Regions from separate parts of the Pantoea sp. ABR1s genome, predicted to be linked through region 2. Evidence: predicted binding sites of a transcription regulator. Region 2 holds the regulator's gene; the other holds the start of a gene.
What was found. Region 2 encodes CRP, which controls carbon source genes, mostly activating them, when cyclic AMP is high. Its sites were predicted from a motif close to ATGTGANNNNNNTCACAT; they were not measured.
Positions count from the first base shown of each region.

Region 1: udp (uridine phosphorylase) is a predicted target of CRP. The motif match lies at 3,923-3,940, and genes of this name have one in related genera.

Region 1 is NZ_CM173823.1:3,908,694-3,916,751, forward strand. It holds gene ubiE (bifunctional demethylmenaquinone methyltransferase/2-methoxy-6-polyprenyl-1,4-benzoquinol methylase UbiE) at 1-80, opposite strand, end outside; gene rmuC (DNA recombination protein RmuC) at 156-1,655, opposite strand; gene ACXKZD_RS18400 (tetratricopeptide repeat protein) at 1,741-3,009, opposite strand; gene udp (uridine phosphorylase) at 3,102-3,863, opposite strand; gene ACXKZD_RS18410 (dienelactone hydrolase family protein) at 4,167-5,000, shown strand; gene metE (5-methyltetrahydropteroyltriglutamate--homocysteine S-methyltransferase) at 5,057-7,327, opposite strand; gene metR (HTH-type transcriptional regulator MetR) at 7,472-8,058, shown strand, end outside.
Region 2 is NZ_CM173823.1:422,572-430,629, reverse strand. It holds gene ACXKZD_RS01995 (LacI family DNA-binding transcriptional regulator) at 1-765, shown strand, start outside; gene ACXKZD_RS01990 (LysE family translocator) at 767-1,369, opposite strand; gene ACXKZD_RS01985 (hydrolase) at 1,427-2,443, shown strand; gene ACXKZD_RS01980 (YheU family protein) at 2,448-2,666, shown strand; gene ACXKZD_RS01975 (phosphoribulokinase) at 2,728-3,597, shown strand; gene ACXKZD_RS01970 (OsmC family protein) at 3,842-4,246, opposite strand; gene crp (cAMP-activated global transcriptional regulator CRP) at 4,550-5,182, shown strand; gene ACXKZD_RS01960 (YccS/YhfK family putative transporter) at 5,240-7,315, shown strand; gene argD (bifunctional acetylornithine/succinyldiaminopimelate transaminase) at 7,317-8,058, opposite strand, start outside.

The DNA.
Region 1 (8,058 bases), 570 kb from region 2:
GCGACTTTGTCAGCTTTTTCGCTTTTGGCGACCGTCTGAAAGCCAAAATGGGTAGTTTCCTGCTGTGATTCATCTGCCATCGGTTTTACCTGCTCCACAAACAATACTTCCCGAAGTGTATCAGAGTCACGGAAGTCAGGCACGCTGCGCCCATACTATTCGTGGAGGCGCCTCACATGCATCTCACTCTCTTCCGCATCACTGTCATCATCTGCATCATCAGCCGCCCGGTTTTCCGGCATGGCTCGTTCGGCCAGCTGAGGATTAATTGGTCGTTTGATCTCCACGCCCAGCGCTCGAAATCCTTCAGTCTGCGCAATCAGATTGCCGCGCCCTTCTGACAGCTTTTTCATCGCCTCGCGATAGCTGTTCTGTGCTTTATCCAGGCTGTGACCAATGCCGCTCATGTCATCGACAAACAGCCGCATCTTGTCATAGAGCCGCGTTGCCCGATCGGCAATACGCTGTGCATTGCGGCTCTGATGCTCATAGCGCCACAGATTATTAATGGTACGCAACGCCACCAGCAGCGTGGTGGGGCTGACCAGCATGATGTTCTGCTGCAGCGCCTCACCAATCAGCTCAGGCTGGCGGTCAATGGCCAGCAAAAAGGCGGGCTCCACCGGGATAAACATCAGCACATAATCCAGCGATCGTAAGCCGGGCAATTGTTGATAATCTTTTCGTCCCAGCAGGCGGATGTGCGCCCGCATGGCAGCGACATGTTCCTGAATAGCCTGCTCTCGTTCGATCTCATCATCCGCATTGAAGTAGCGCTCATAGGCCACCAGCGTCATTTTGGCGTCCACCACCACATCTTTGCCCTGCGGCAGGCGCACAATCACATCCGGCTGCATCCTGCCCTGCTGTTCTGACTGAATGCTCACCTGGGTTTCATATTCGTAGCCTTCACGCAGTCCGGAAGCTTCCAGTACCCGGCTCAGCACCACTTCACCCCAGTTACCCTGGATTTTATTATCGCCCTTCAGCGCTTTGGTCAGGTTAAGCGCCTCCTGCGCCATCTGCGCATTCAGCTGCTGTAACTGCCGGATTTCATGGGTCAGGGTATGTCGCTCACGCGCTTCTGCGCCAAAGCTTTCATGAACCTGACGACGGAAGCCATCAAGCTGTTCACGCAACGGACCAATCAGCCCGTCCAGACTTTGCCGGTTCTGTTCATCGACGCGACGCCCGCTGTTTTCGAAAATACGGTTGGCGAGGTTTTCAAACTGTGCGCTAAGGCGTTGTTCGCTGTTGGTCAGCAGGCGCTGTTTCTCTTCTGCGGCGAAACGGGTCTCTTCAAGGCGAATGGTCACCTCGCGCAGCTCCGCTTCCTGTGCGCTGTTGACCTCCAGCTGATTGCGCAGTTCACGATTAAGCTGCTCACTTTCATTACGCCAGTAATCAAGCTGTTGCAGCCGCTCATTGGCGCCGCTCAGCGCGCCGTGCAGCTGACGAAGCTCCTGCTCACGCTGCTGCGTCTGCTGCTGAAGCTGTTCGATTTGCTGCTGCTGACGCTGTTGCGCCTCTTCCTGCAGACGGCGCTCGGTCTGGAAACTGGCGACCTGATGGCCGGCACGTAACTGTGCCAGCATCCAGCCAATCCCTAACCCGGCAAGCGCCAGACAGGCGCTGATAATGATGTGCTGATCCATGATTTCCCCCGCGACTCAGGCTGCTGAGGGAAAGGTAGAGTCGCACTGTATGAATGTCCAGATAATTTTAGCAGGATTCAGCGCCTTACAGCGCCGCCACCGTGAGCTTGCCAGCCTGCCACTCATCAATCAGAAAAAACGGCATGGGCAATAGCCATTCACCCTTTTTAACCTGCGCCAGATAGTGCCAGGTTGTCCCGCCCGAGGTGATCGCGACGCGCTGTCTGCTTCCCTCAGCGGCGCTGGATTTGCCGGTCATACTGGCAAAACCGGCATTGCTGCCCACATGGAAATGCGGCGTCTGCCAGCGCACGGGGGCATGGTCAGGCCACGGCTGGGCCTGATGAAAATGAAACAACTCATCGTGGCTCAGGAGGCTTTCACGCACCGTCGGCCACAACGCCACCTTGAGGAAATATTGATCGGTGAAGCGCTGGCTGCCCTGATACTGCGCAATGAAATCGCGCATCGCCTGTTCCACATCCCGGAAGACGCCGTGACAGCCGCCCCACATCCCTGCCAGCAGCAGCTCAGTATGGGAGAAGTAGTCACGCATATGGTGGAACCAGTAAGGCGACGCCAGCCAGGCGTTTACCGCTGCCGCTTCGCGCTCCGAGAGCAGCGAGTCGGCATCACGCACGATAAAACGCTTCACGCCCGGATCGTCCATTACCAGGAAACGCCACAGGGTCGGAAACAGCGTTTTCTCGTGAGACATATCGATCAGCTGGACGTGCGGCTGGTCAAGGCGCTGCCAGACATGCTGCGGCACGCTGTCATCGAGATAGATGCGGCAGACCCAGCCGGGATAGAGCTCAGGCGCCACTTCAACGTTTTTGATTAAGGTTTCACAGTAGCGCGGCTGATCGCCATAGAGGCAGAAAGCGATGACATTCTGGTGCGGATGAGTGAGATCGACAGGCTCCGGTTGCGGAGCGGGAAACGTGGCGCGCTGCCCCTGACTGAAACGCGCATCAGAGCGCATCAGCGAGGCCAGCCCATGACGCGCTACCTCGTCCTTTTTATCCAGCCAGCCACACACTTCGGTTAAGCCATCCAGCCAGGTTTCAGAGGCGGTAGCCTGCACAGCGGGCGGCGACTGATAAATCTTCTGGTAGATTTTGTACGATTTATTGTACTGACCCAGACGCAGCAGGCAGAGCGCGTAGTCGCTCAGCACCTGCATCTGATTGGGCATCGTGCGCAATACCTCTTCACAGCATTGAGCGGCCAGCGCATAGTCGCCCTGTTGCATGGCGGCACGGAAACGTTCGGCACTGCGTTCCAGCATGGCTTTGAGTGCGGCCGGATTAGCACCAGGGGCAGGACGTCGGACGGGAATCGTATTGCGCATAAAAACTCTCAGGTTTCACTGATGTTACGCGCCGTTTACTACCGGCAGCAGGTTTTGAGTCTGGACAAAAAACCTGCTGCCAGACGCGGTCGTTATAGTAAGCGACGCGCCGCTTCGACCACAATCTTCACTGCGTCACTTTCTGTCTGTTTCATGGTGACCGCATCCGGGATCTCTTTCTGAGTGCGGTTCACAATCACGCCCGCCACCATGCCGGCTCGCAGACCCTGGCTGGCGCACATGGTTAACAGTGTAGCGGATTCCATCTCATAGTTGAGAACGCCCATCTCCTGCCACTCTTTCATCGATCCCCTGAAGCGACTGACTACGCGGCCCGAGACGGTGTCGTAGCGCTCCTGACCCGGATAGAAGGTGTCAGAAGAGGCGGTGATGCCGATATGCGTTTTCGCGCCACAAGCTTCTGCGGCGGCAACCAGCGCGGTGGTGCAGGCGAAATCAGCCACTGCCGGGAACTCCATCGGCGCAAAATGCAGGCTGGCCCCGTCCAGGCGAACAGACGCAGTGGTCACCAGCACATCGCCGACATTGATATGCGGCTGGATAGCGCCCGTGGTACCGACACGCAGGAAGGTACGTACGCCAAGCTGTGCCAGCTCTTCGACCGCAATCGAGGTAGACGGACCGCCAATGCCGGTTGAGCAGACCACGACCGGCTTACCATCAATTTTTGCCAGCCAGGAGGTAAATTCACGGTGTGAGGCGAGATGCGTGGCATCTTCCATCAGTCCGGCAATTTTCTTCACGCGCTCCGGATCGCCCGGCACAATCGCCAGGGTGGCGCCCTGCAGATCGGCTTTGGTCAGGCCAAGATGGAAAACGTCAGACTGTGTCATTTTCAGACTCCTGTTAAGGGAAGGTAGCGCGCCACTCTACGCCAGCACGCCCAATAAATATGTGACAACATTCACTTAAGAAAATGAAAGTTACATTTCCCGAAAGATAAATTGTGACAGCAATCACACAATAGCATCTTCCGGGTGCGGATAGCTCTCAGTGGGGCTGTGTCAGGGTCAGCGCAATGTTAAAGAGGAGGATGATTTTATTCGCTGCTGATTCTGTGACCCGACACCTGGCGCATACGCTTTCCGGCCAGGCTATAGTTACGTGATTGCGCAAATGCTTGCACGGAGAGAATAATGAAACCCAGTGATAATATGGCACAAAAACCGGCGACGGGCGGCTTTGCCCCTGCCGTGCAGCCCACCGCCTCCACCACCATCATTACCGACAGCCCGGCGATTCAGGCGGGTGAAACCTCAGTGCCCAGCCAGGGCGAAAATATGCCGGCATTCTTTGCAAAACCCCAGTCAGCGGAAGGCCCGTGGCCAGTCGTACTGGTCGTGCAGGAGATCTTTGGTGTGCATGAACACATCAGGGATATCTGCCGCCGCCTGGCGCTGGAAGGCTATCTGGCGATTGCGCCTGAGCTCTATTTCCGCGAGGGCGATCCCGCTGAGTATAATGATATCCCGACGCTGTTCAGCGAGCTGGTCAGCAAAGTGCCTGACAGCCAGGTGCTGGCCGATCTCGATCATGCCGCCAACTGGGCCGCACGCAACGGCGGCGATATTCGTCGCATGGGCATCACCGGTTTTTGCTGGGGTGGCCGAATCAGCTGGCTCTACGCCGCGCATAACCCGCAACTGCGCGCCGCCGTGGCGTGGTATGGACGACTGACCGGTGAGCGCACGCTGAAGCAGCAGAAGCATCCTATTGATATTGCGGTCGATCTGAATGCGCCAGTATTAGGTTTGTATGGTGGCCAGGATGAGGGTATCCCGCTGGAGAGCGTCGAGCAGATGCGTCAGGCACTGCATGCCGCCAATGCAACCGCAGAGATCATCGTCTATCCCGAAGCGGGCCATGCCTTTAATGCTGACTATCGTGCAAGCTACCATGCTGAATCTGCCAATGATGGCTGGCAGCGGATGCTGGCCTGGTTCAGGCAGTATGGTGTTGCATCGCAGTAAATGAAAAAGGGGTGCTTATGCGCCCCTGATTTTTTCGCCCCACCAGACCCGATTCCCTACGCCGTTTCTCCACGCAATTTCTTCGCTGCCGTCACCATGTTCGCCAGCGCCTGACGCGTTTCCGTCCAGCCCCGTGTTTTCAAACCGCAGTCCGGGTTCACCCACAGACGCGCTTCCGGAATGCGTTTCGCCGCCTTTAGCAACAGTGCTTCTATCCACTCCACGCTGGGGACATTAGGCGAATGGATGTCGTAGACGCCGGGACCGATTTCATTCGGGTAGTCGAAGTTCTCAAACGCCTCCAGCAGGTCCATGTCAGATCGCGAGGTTTCGATGGTGATCACATCGGCATCCAGCGCCGCGATAGCGTCCATAATGTCGTTAAATTCGCAGTAACACATATGGGTGTGAATCTGGGTTTCATCCCGCGCCATCGCCGCATTCAGTCGGAAGGCCTCCACCGCCCAGTTCAGGTAGGCGGCCCATTCAGACTGGTGCAGTGGCAGACCTTCACGCAGCGCAGGCTCATCAATCTGGATAATCCCGATGCCCGCCTTCTCCAGGTCTTCGACTTCATCACGCAGCGCCAGCGCGATCTGTTTCGCGATGGTTTCGCGTGACACATCTTCACGCGGGAATGACCAGCAGAGGATGGTTACCGGGCCGGTCAGCATCCCTTTTACCGGTTTATCGGTCAGCGACTGGGCATATCTGGCCCACTCAACGGTGATCGCCTCCGGACGACTGACATCGCCAATAATGACAGGCGGTTTCACACAGCGTGAACCGTAGCTCTGAACCCAGCCATTCTGTGTGAAGACAAACCCCTCCAGATGTTCGCCGAAGTACTCAACCATGTCGTTACGTTCCGCTTCACCGTGCACCAGCACATCCAGCCCCAGCCGCTCCTGTTCGAGAATCGCCTGCTTAATATGCTCCGCGATGCCGGTGCGGTAATGGTTGCTGTCGAGCCGGCCCTGTTTAAAGTCGAGGCGCAGGCCGCGAATTTCAGTGGTCTGCGGAAAAGAGCCGATGGTGGTGGTAGGCCAGGCTGGCAGATTGAAACGCTGACGCTGCAGGACCGCCCGCACCGGATAAGCGCTCTGGCGTTCACTGTGCTGTGAGGTAATGGCCTGCAGACGCTGGCCCACCGCCGCATTATGCACGCGGCGGGAGTGAGCGCGGGCGTGTACCGGTGCGCTCCAGGCTTCCAGCGCCGTCGCATCGTTGTTGTTGAGTGCCTGACTCAGCAGTGATAGCTCGGCACATTTCTGCAGCGCAAAGGCGAACCAGCTTTTGACTTCATCATCCAGACGGGTCTCGACGCTCAGGTCGATAGGGCTATGCAGCAGCGAGCAGGAGGAGCCGATCCACACCTGTTCACGCGCTCTCGTCAGCGGTTGCAAGCGGCTGAACCAGCGGCTCAGATCGGCGCGCCAGACGTTGCGTCCGTTGATCACGCCGAGCGACAGCAGCCAGCTGGCGGGCAGTTGCTGATTCAGTTGCTGAATATCATCACGACCATGGACCAAATCGACATGCAGCCCCTGCACCGGCAGCGAACGAATCACATCAATGTTCTGGCCGATGCTGTCAAAATAGGTGGTCAGCAGCAGTTTGCTGTGACCCTGCAGTGCGTCATAGGCCAGCTGGAAGGCTTCGCGCCACGTCTGCGGCAGCTCCAGTGCCAGAGCGGGTTCATCAATCTGTACCCATTCGATGCCGCGCTTAGCCAGTTCCGCCAGCACCTGCTGATAGACCGGAAGAATCCCCTCCAGCAGTGACAGACGTTCAAACGGCTCACCCTTCACTTTACCCAGCCACAGATACGTCACCGGCCCCAGCAGTACTGGCTTGATGTTGTGTCCCAGCGCCAGTGCCTCATCCACCTCGTCCAGCAGTTGGGTCCAGGTCAGTTTAAACGTCTGCCCTTGGGTAAACTCCGGCACCATGTAGTGATAGTTGGTGTTAAACCATTTGGTCATTTCTGCCGCCGCCGCAGGCTCGCCGGTCGGCGCACGACCGCGTCCCAGGCGGAACAGGGTGTCGAGGTCCACAGTACCTGCTTTGTTCTGATGACGCGCGGGCACGTTGCCCAGCATCAGGCTGGTGGTCAGCACATGGTCATACCAGGCGAAATCGCCGACAGGCAGCAGATCGACGCCCGCCTCTTTCTGTTGTTGCCAGTGTCGCGCACGCAGCTCACGGCCCGTCGCCAGTAACGTCTGCTGCGTGCTGTCGCCAGCCCAGTAACTCTCCAGCGCTTTTTTCAGTTCACGGCGCAGGCCAATACGGGGAAAGCCGAGGGTATGGTTCAGGATAGTCATGTGCTGTTCTCCAGATAATCTTTCACTTTGGCTTAAATGGGCAGCCAAAGATGTTTAGCCGTCCAGATGTTTACACTGCTATACTCTGCGGGTACTGTATATTGCTCAAGCGCAATATGTTCATTTTCGATGTGAAGGACTCTCATGATCGAACTCAAGCACCTGCGGACGCTTCAGGCTCTGCGCAATACGGGATCGCTGGCGGCGGCGGCGGCCCAGCTTCATCAGACGCAATCGGCGTTGTCTCATCAGTTCAGCGATCTGGAGCAGCGGCTTGGATTCCGCCTGTTCGTGCGTAAAAGTCAGCCGCTGCGCTTTACGCCGCAGGGCGATATTCTGCTGCAGCTGGCAGAGCAGGTGCTGCCGCAGATTCAGCAGGCATTGCAGGCCTGCCATGAGCCACATCAGACCACGCTGCGGGTGGCAATAGAGTGCCATAGCTGCATTCAGTGGCTGACCCCCGCGCTGGATAAATTCCGTCAGAGCTGGCCGCAGGTGGTGATGGATTTCAAATCGGGCGTGACCTTTGATCCTCAACCCGCCCTGCAACAGGGTGAGCTGGATGTGGTGCTGACCTCCGATATCCTGGCGCGCTCGGGTCTGTTCTATTCCCCGATGTTTGATTATGAAGTGCGGCTGGTGCTGGCAACGGATCACCCGCTGGCGCAGGTTGAGCAGATTTCGCCGGAAGATCTAGCCGATGAGGTGTTGATGATCTATCCGGTGCAGCG
Region 2 (8,058 bases):
TGTTCACGCGTGGTTCAGGGCATCGAGGCCGAAGCGGAACTGCACGGCTATCACATCCTGCTCTGTAACTCCGCTTCGCAGCTCCAGCGTGAAGCCGCCTATCTCTCCCTGCTGACCGGAAAAGTGGTGGATGGCGTGATTACGATGGATGCGGCCTCCGGTTTACAGGATTTGCAGGCGCTCATTGCCGGGGCGCCCTGGGTGCAGTGCTGCGAATTTGATCCGGATATTCCCGCCTCCTCGGTCAGCATTGATCACCTTGAAGCCGCGCGCGACACCGTCCATTACCTTGCCGGTAAAGGGCGTAAACGCATCGGGCTGATCAATGGCGACATGCGTTACCTTTACTCGCATCATCGTGAAAAGGGCTACCGGCAGGCGATTGAGGAGCTGGGGTATGTCTGGTCCGGCGTCTCCTACACTTACGAAATCTCCTGTGAGGCGGGCAGTCAGGGGCTAAGGGAGTTGATGGCGCTGCCGGAACCGCCGGATGCGGTGTTCGCGGTTTCAGATGTGCTGGCGGTAGGCGTGGTGCATGCGGCGCTGGAAGCGGGTCTGCGCGTGCCGGAAGATCTGGCGGTGGTCGGGTTTGATGGCGTGTCGTTTACCCGCAGCCTGAATCCGCCGCTGACGACCATCGAGCAGCCGATGAACCAGCTGGGCGCGCGTAGCGTGCAATTGCTGCTGCAGAAGATCCGCAATCCTAATGCGCCAGTCATCCGCGAGGTGCTGCCCTGGACGCGCGTTGAACGCGCATCCAGCTAATTTAGTGCCAGATTAACAGCACGCAGGCGGCGGTCAGCAGCCCCATGGCGAGGTTAAAGATTTTCCAGGCGCGACGGCTGCGCAGAATGCGGCCGATCATCGCACCAAATCCCATCCAGATAACACCCGATACCAGATTAACCAGAAACATGCCGATGCTTATCGCCATCACTGAATGGCGATATGCGTCACCGGCCAGGCTGAAACTGGCGACCGCGCCCAGCGCCATCAGCCAGGCCTTGGGATTGATCAACTGCAACAATCCGCCCTGCCAGAAGGGCATCGGCGCATCCGGCGCCTGATCGGTTTCCAGCTTCTCATAACTGGCGGTAGCGATTTTCCATGCCAGCCAGAGCAGATAGAGGCTACCGGCGATTTTCAGCACCAGGTGCAGCGAAGGATAGAGCAGGATCAGCCCGCCGACGCCAAAGGCCACCATCAGCAGCATCACCTGCATTCCGATCATGATGCCAATCATCAGCGGAATGGTGCGCATAAAGCCAAAATTAGCGCCCGAGGCGGTGAGTAACATATTATTAGGCCCGGGCGTAATGGCCGCGACCCAAAGAAATCCCAACATTGATAAGAAAAGACTCAGTTCCATGGCAATCGGGTACTCCTTACCCTGCAAGAAAAAACTTATCGAAGCTAACAGTGTGATATGGAACAGACAAGCTTTTACCACATGAAATTTACCGGTCCGGAAAACGAGCACTTCACGCCACCTGAGAGTCTGCGTAACGCGCACCTGCAGACCCTGCTGCCGCGCCTGCTACGTCGTCGTATCGCGGGCGATCCCCACTGGCAGCGTCTCGACCTGCCGGATGGCGACTTTGTCGATCTCGCCTGGAGTGAAGATCCGCAGTTCGCGCAGCATAAACCGCGCGTGGTGCTGTTTCATGGGCTGGAGGGCAGTTTTCACAGCCCCTATATTCATGGCCTGATGGCGATCTGCCGCGCGCGCGGCTGGCTGGCGGTGGTGATGCATTTTCGCGGCTGCAGCGGCGAACCGAATCGGCTCAACCGCATCTATCACTCTGGCGAAACCGAAGATGCCCGCTTTTTTCTGCACTGGCTGCGCACCCGCTGGGGCCGCGTACCCACCGCCGCGGTCGGTTTCTCGCTGGGCGGTAACATGCTGGGCTGCCTGCTGGGCCAGCAGGGCGCAGCCGCTGAGGTAGACGCGGGCGTCATTGTCTCCGCTCCGCTGCTGCTGGAGCCCTGTAGCGTAAAACTGGAACGCGGCTTCTCACGCGTGTATCAATACTATTTGCTGGCGCAGCTCAAGAAAAATGCCCGCCGCAAACTGCACGCCTGGCCGGATACGCTGCCGGTCAATCTGGCGCAGCTGAAAGCGCTACGTCGACTGCGCGATTTTGATGATGCCATTACCGCCCGCGCCCACGGTTTTCTGGATGCGGCCGATTACTATCATCGTGCCAGCGCCATGCCCTGGCTGAAGCACGCAGAGAAACCGCTGCTGATCATTCACGCCAAAGATGATCCTTTTATGAGTGATGAGGTGATCCCGCACAGCAGCCAATTATCTGCCACTATTACTTATCAACTGACACCACACGGCGGCCATGTAGGTTTTGTTGGTGGGACATTACGCCAGCCTGAAATGTGGCTGGAACAGCGTATCCCCCAGTGGATCGCCCCTTTTCTGGATAACTGATCTCGTGATTATTCCCTGGCAACAGGTCTCACCTGAGACCCTTGAAAATCTGATTGAAACCTTTGTGCTGCGCGAAGGCACGGACTATGGCGAGCAGGAACGCAGCCTGATCGACAAGGTGGCCGATGTGCGACGTCAGCTGGAAACGGGTGAAGTGGTACTGGTGTGGTCGGAACTGCACGAATCGGTCAATATCATGCCGCGCAAAGAATTTCGTGGCTGATGCACCCAACGGCATTTCGTGTTAACAATGCCTATTGCCCGACCTCACAGGGAGCTTTTCTATGTCTGCACGTCATCCCATTATCGCGGTGACTGGTTCCAGCGGCGCAGGGACCACCACCACCAGCGTGGCGTTTCGCAAAATCTTTCAGCAGCTCGATCTTCATGCGGCGGAGCTGGAAGGTGACAGTTTTCACCGCTTTACCCGCCCTGAAATGGATATGGCGATTCGTAAGGCGCGCGATTTAGGACGTCATGTCAGCTACTTCGGCCCGGAAGCCAATGACTTTGGCCTGCTGGAGCAGAGCTTTAAAGAGTATGGTCAGAGCGGACAGGGCCAGTCGCGTAAATATCTGCATACCTATGATGAAGCAGTGCCGTGGAATCAGGTGCCCGGCACCTTTACGCCGTGGCAACCGCTGCCGCAGAACACCGATATTCTCTTCTACGAAGGGCTGCACGGCGGCGTGGTAACGGCGCAGCACAACGTAGCAGAACAGGTTGATCTGCTGGTTGGCGTGGTGCCGATTGTGAACCTGGAGTGGATTCAGAAGCTGGTGCGCGACACTGGCGAGCGCGGCCATTCACGTGAAGCGGTCATGGATTCGGTGGTGCGCTCGATGGAAGATTACATCAACTTCATCACACCACAGTTCTCACGCACTCACCTCAACTTTCAGCGCGTCCCGACGGTCGATACCTCAAACCCGTTCGCTGCCCGCGCTATTCCGTCACTGGATGAGAGCTTTGTGGTGATCCACTTCCAGGCGCTGGAAGATATCGACCTCCCCTACCTGCTGGCGATGCTGCAGGGCTCGTTTATCTCGCACATCAATACGCTGGTGGTGCCTGGCGGCAAAATGGGTCTGGCGATGGAGTTGATCATGGGTCCGCTGGTGAAGCGGCTGATGGAAGGCAAACGAATAGAGTAAGAGGCCAAAAGAGCCTTTCCAGACTAATGCCAATGCAGGATGAATCTGACAGCAGCGAAAAAGCTTAACACGCAGGGTACCGGGTCAGAAGAGGAAAGCGTCCCGCGCCAGGGACGGCGCGGGCCGAGCGGCCATGGATGGCGGTTTTGCGTCTTTCCGATCTGACCCGGTTCCCAGCGCAGGCACAGTCTGACAGCAGAGCACGACAGATTTTGCCCGCGACCTTAAAAGATCCCTGCTGGTACTAAAGTTCGATCACTTCATAGCTATGGGTAATGTTGACGCCTTTACCCAGCATGATGGCCACAGAGCAATATTTTTCAGCAGAAAGATCAACAGCGCGTGAGACCGCTTTATCCTGGAGGGCTTTGCCACTCACGATAAAATGCAGGTTGATGTGCGTAAAGATTCGCGGCGCCTCTTCACGACGTTCTGAGGTCAGTTTTACTTCACAATCAGCCACATCGTTTCGGCCTTTTTGCAGAATTGATACCACGTCAATCGCGCTGCATCCGCCCGCCGCCATCAGCACCATCTCCATTGGGCTGGGCGCTTTATCACCCGAATTTCCATCCATCAGTATCTGATGGCCGGATGAGGATTCTCCGAGGAATGTCAGCCCTTCTACCCATTTCACTCTTGCCTGCATGATTTTTGCTCCGGAATACGCTGTTTTGTCGCCAGAGTACGCTTTCGCCTGGTAAACAGCAATCCAGAGAAATCCGCCCGTAGCTGAAGCGAGACAACAGAAGACAGTCGGCAAAAGCTGTGCTACAAACAGTGCTGAAAATATTTTTCGTCACCCGATGACGAAGCCGGGAAGGATGATGCGCACTGCGCCTGATGCGGCCCGAATAATTTCCTGAAATGGAAACGCTTGAAGCTTTCACCGCCTGACAGGGAAAACTGCCCCCTGTATTTTGGGCACGATTACAACAGAGGATAATAGCGAATGGTTCTCGGCAAACCGCAAACAGACCCTACACTCGAATGGTTCCTGTCCCATTGCCATATTCACAAGTATCCATCCAAAAGTACGCTGATTCACCAAGGTGAAAAAGCAGAAACGCTTTACTACATCGTGAAAGGTTCCGTTGCGGTTCTGATTAAAGATGAAGAAGGCAAAGAGATGATTCTTTCCTACCTGAATCAGGGCGATTTTATTGGTGAACTTGGCCTGTTCGAAGAAGGCCAGGAGCGCAGCGCCTGGGTACGTGCGAAAAGCGCGTGCGAAGTGGCGGAGATTTCTTACAAGAAATTCCGTCAGCTGATCCAGGTTAACCCTGACATCCTGATGCGACTCTCATCGCAGATGGCGCGTCGCCTGCAGGTGACGTCTGAAAAAGTGGGTAACCTCGCTTTCCTCGACGTAACCGGACGCATTGCACAGACCCTGCTCAACCTGGCGAAGCAGCCAGATGCCATGACGCATCCCGACGGCATGCAAATTAAAATCACTCGTCAGGAAATTGGCCAGATTGTTGGTTGTTCACGTGAAACCGTGGGCCGTATTTTGAAGATGCTGGAAGATCAGAACCTGATCTCCGCACACGGCAAAACCATCGTCGTTTACGGCACCCGCTAATTCCTGTCACCCACGGCGTGATGGCAACATCACGCCGTTATTGTTTGTGTTGGGCCGATGTGGCGTCGAATTATTTACCATCCTGAAGTTAACTACGCCTTGCGGCAAACGCTGGTGCTCTGTCTGCCGGTGGCGCTGGGCTGGTTGGCTGGCGACCTGCAAAAAGGTCTGCTGTTCTCATTAGTGCCCGCCTGCTGCAACATCGCCGGTCTGGATACCCCGCATAAACGCTTCTTCAAACGCCTGATTGTTGGCGGCAGCCTGTTTGCCCTCGGCAGCTTTCTGATGCAGTGGCTCACCCTGCATGCTATTCCGCTGCCGCTGATTCTGTTTGCCATGCCCTTATTGCTCGGCGTTACCGGGGAGATCAGCCCGCTGCATGGTCGTCTGCTGCCCGGCACCCTGATTGCCGCCATCTTTACCCTGAGCCTGATTGGCCGCATGCCAATCTATGTTCCCCCGCTGCTCTATATCGGCGGCACGCTATGGTACGGGCTCTTTAACTGGTTCTGGTTCTGGCTGTGGAAAGAGCAGCCAATGCGCGAAAGCCTGAGCCTGATCTATCGCGAGCTGGCTAACTACTGCGACGCAAAATATACCCTGCTGACGCAGCTGACCGATCCGGAAAAGGCGCTGCCGCCGCTGCTGGCTCGTCAGCAGAAAGTGGTCGATCTGATTAACACCTGTTATCAGCAGATGCATATGCTGTCGGCAAGCCGCGATCACAGCCATAAACGGCTGACGCGCGCCTTTCAGGTGGCGCTGGATCTGCAGGAACATATCTCGGTCAGCCTGCATCGGCCGGAAGAGGTGCAGAAGCTGGTCGAACAGAGCCACGCCGAAGCGGTGATCCGCTGGAATGCCAAAACCATCTCGGCCCGGTTGCGGGTGCTGGCGGATAACATTCTCTATCACCAGCTACCCGATCGCTTTGCGATGGATAAACAGCTCGGCGCGCTGGAGAAAATCGCCCATCAGCATCCCGACAATCCGGTGGGTAACTTCTGCCTTTACCACTTCAACCGCATCGCGCGGGTCCTGCGCACCCAGAAACCCCTTTATCAGCGCGATCTGATGGCTGACCGCCAGCGCCGTCTGCCGCTGTTACCGGCGCTGCGCAGTTATCTCTCGTTTCGCTCATCGGCCCTGCGCACTGCCGGCCGCTTTGCGGTGATGCTGATGCTGGGCAGCGCGCTGGCGCTGTTCTTCAACATCCCCAAACCCTACTGGATCCTGATGACCATCATGTTCGTCAGCCAGAACGGCTACAGCGCTACCCGTGTCCGCATTCAGCACCGGGCGCTGGGCACTTTTGCCGGTCTGGTGATCGCGGCCGCCACGCTGCGCATGGCGGTGCCGGAGTCGCTGGTGCTGCTGATCATGCTGGCAATTACTTTTATCAGCTATCGCTTTACCCGCCAGTTCTATGGCTGGTCGATGATTGGCTTTACGGTCACGGCGGTTTACTCGCTGCAATTGCTGTCGCTGAATGGCGCGCAGTTTCTGCTGCCGCGACTCATGGATACGCTGATGGGTTGTCTGATCGCCTTTGGCGGGATGCTGTGGCTGTGGCCGCAGTGGCAGAGCGGCTTACTGCGGCAGAACGCCCATGACGCACTGGAAACCTATCAGGATGCGCTGCGGCTGTTGCTGGGTGACGAACAGTCACCAGAGAAACTGGCTTATCAGCGCGTGAAGGTCAATCAGGCACACAATGCGCTGTTTAACTCACTGAATCAGGCGATGCAGGAACCCGCGTTCAACTCCCGCTATCTGAGTGATATGCGGCTCTGGGTCACGCACAGTCAGTTTATCGTCGAGCATATCAACGCCATGACGATTCTGGCGCGGGAGCACACCATGCTCACTGCCTCGCTGGCTGAGCGTTACCTGCAATCCTGTGAAATCGCGCTGCAGCGGTGTCAGCAGCGGCTGGAATATGATGGTGAAAGCTCACAGGTTAACCTGCTGGATGAGCTGGAGAACATCAGTGAGGGACCGATCACGGTGGTGGAGCAGCATGTGCGGCGCATTCTCGATCATCTGAGCGTGATGTACACCATTTCATCGCTGGCGTGGAACCAGCGGCCGCAACATGGCCGCTGGCTGATCAGACGCTTACGTAAAAACTAAGCTAGCCGTTGAGCACGTTGCCGACGGCCGTGGCGAAGCGGCTCATGCCCTCTTCGATGTCGGCAGGCTCAATGATCAGTGACGGGGCAAAACGCATCACGTCAGTGCCGGCAACCAGCACCATCACGCCTTCTGCGGCCGCGGCATTCAGGATGTCGCGTGCTTTACCGGCATGCTGCGGTTTCAGCGCCGCGCCAATCAGCAGACCCTTGCCGCGAATATCGCTGAAGAGATCATACTTCGCATCGATGGCCTGCAGCGCCGTGACAAAGTGCTGACGACGTGTCTCAACGCCTGCCAGCACCTCCGGCGTATTGATAATATCGAGCGCAGTTTCGGCGATGGCGCAGGCGAGTGGATTGCCGCCATAGGTGGTGCCATGCACGCCCGGCGCCATGGTCGAGGCGATCTCGTTAGTGGTCAGCATGGCGCTGACCGGGAAACCGCCGCCCAGCGCTTTGGCTGAGGTCAGAATATCGGGCTGGATGCCATAATGCTCATAGGCGAACAGCTTGCCGCTGCGCCCCATGCCGCTCTGCACTTCATCCAGCACCAGCAGCGCCTGATGCTGATCGCAAAGCTCACGCAGTCCCTGCATAAATTCCTGCGTTGCGGGCACGACGCCGCCCTCACCCTGAATCGGTTCAACCACAATGGCGCAGGTGTGATCGTCAATGACCGCTTTTACTGCGTTCAGATCATTGAACGGCACATGGACGATATCCGCCGGTTTAGGCCCGAAC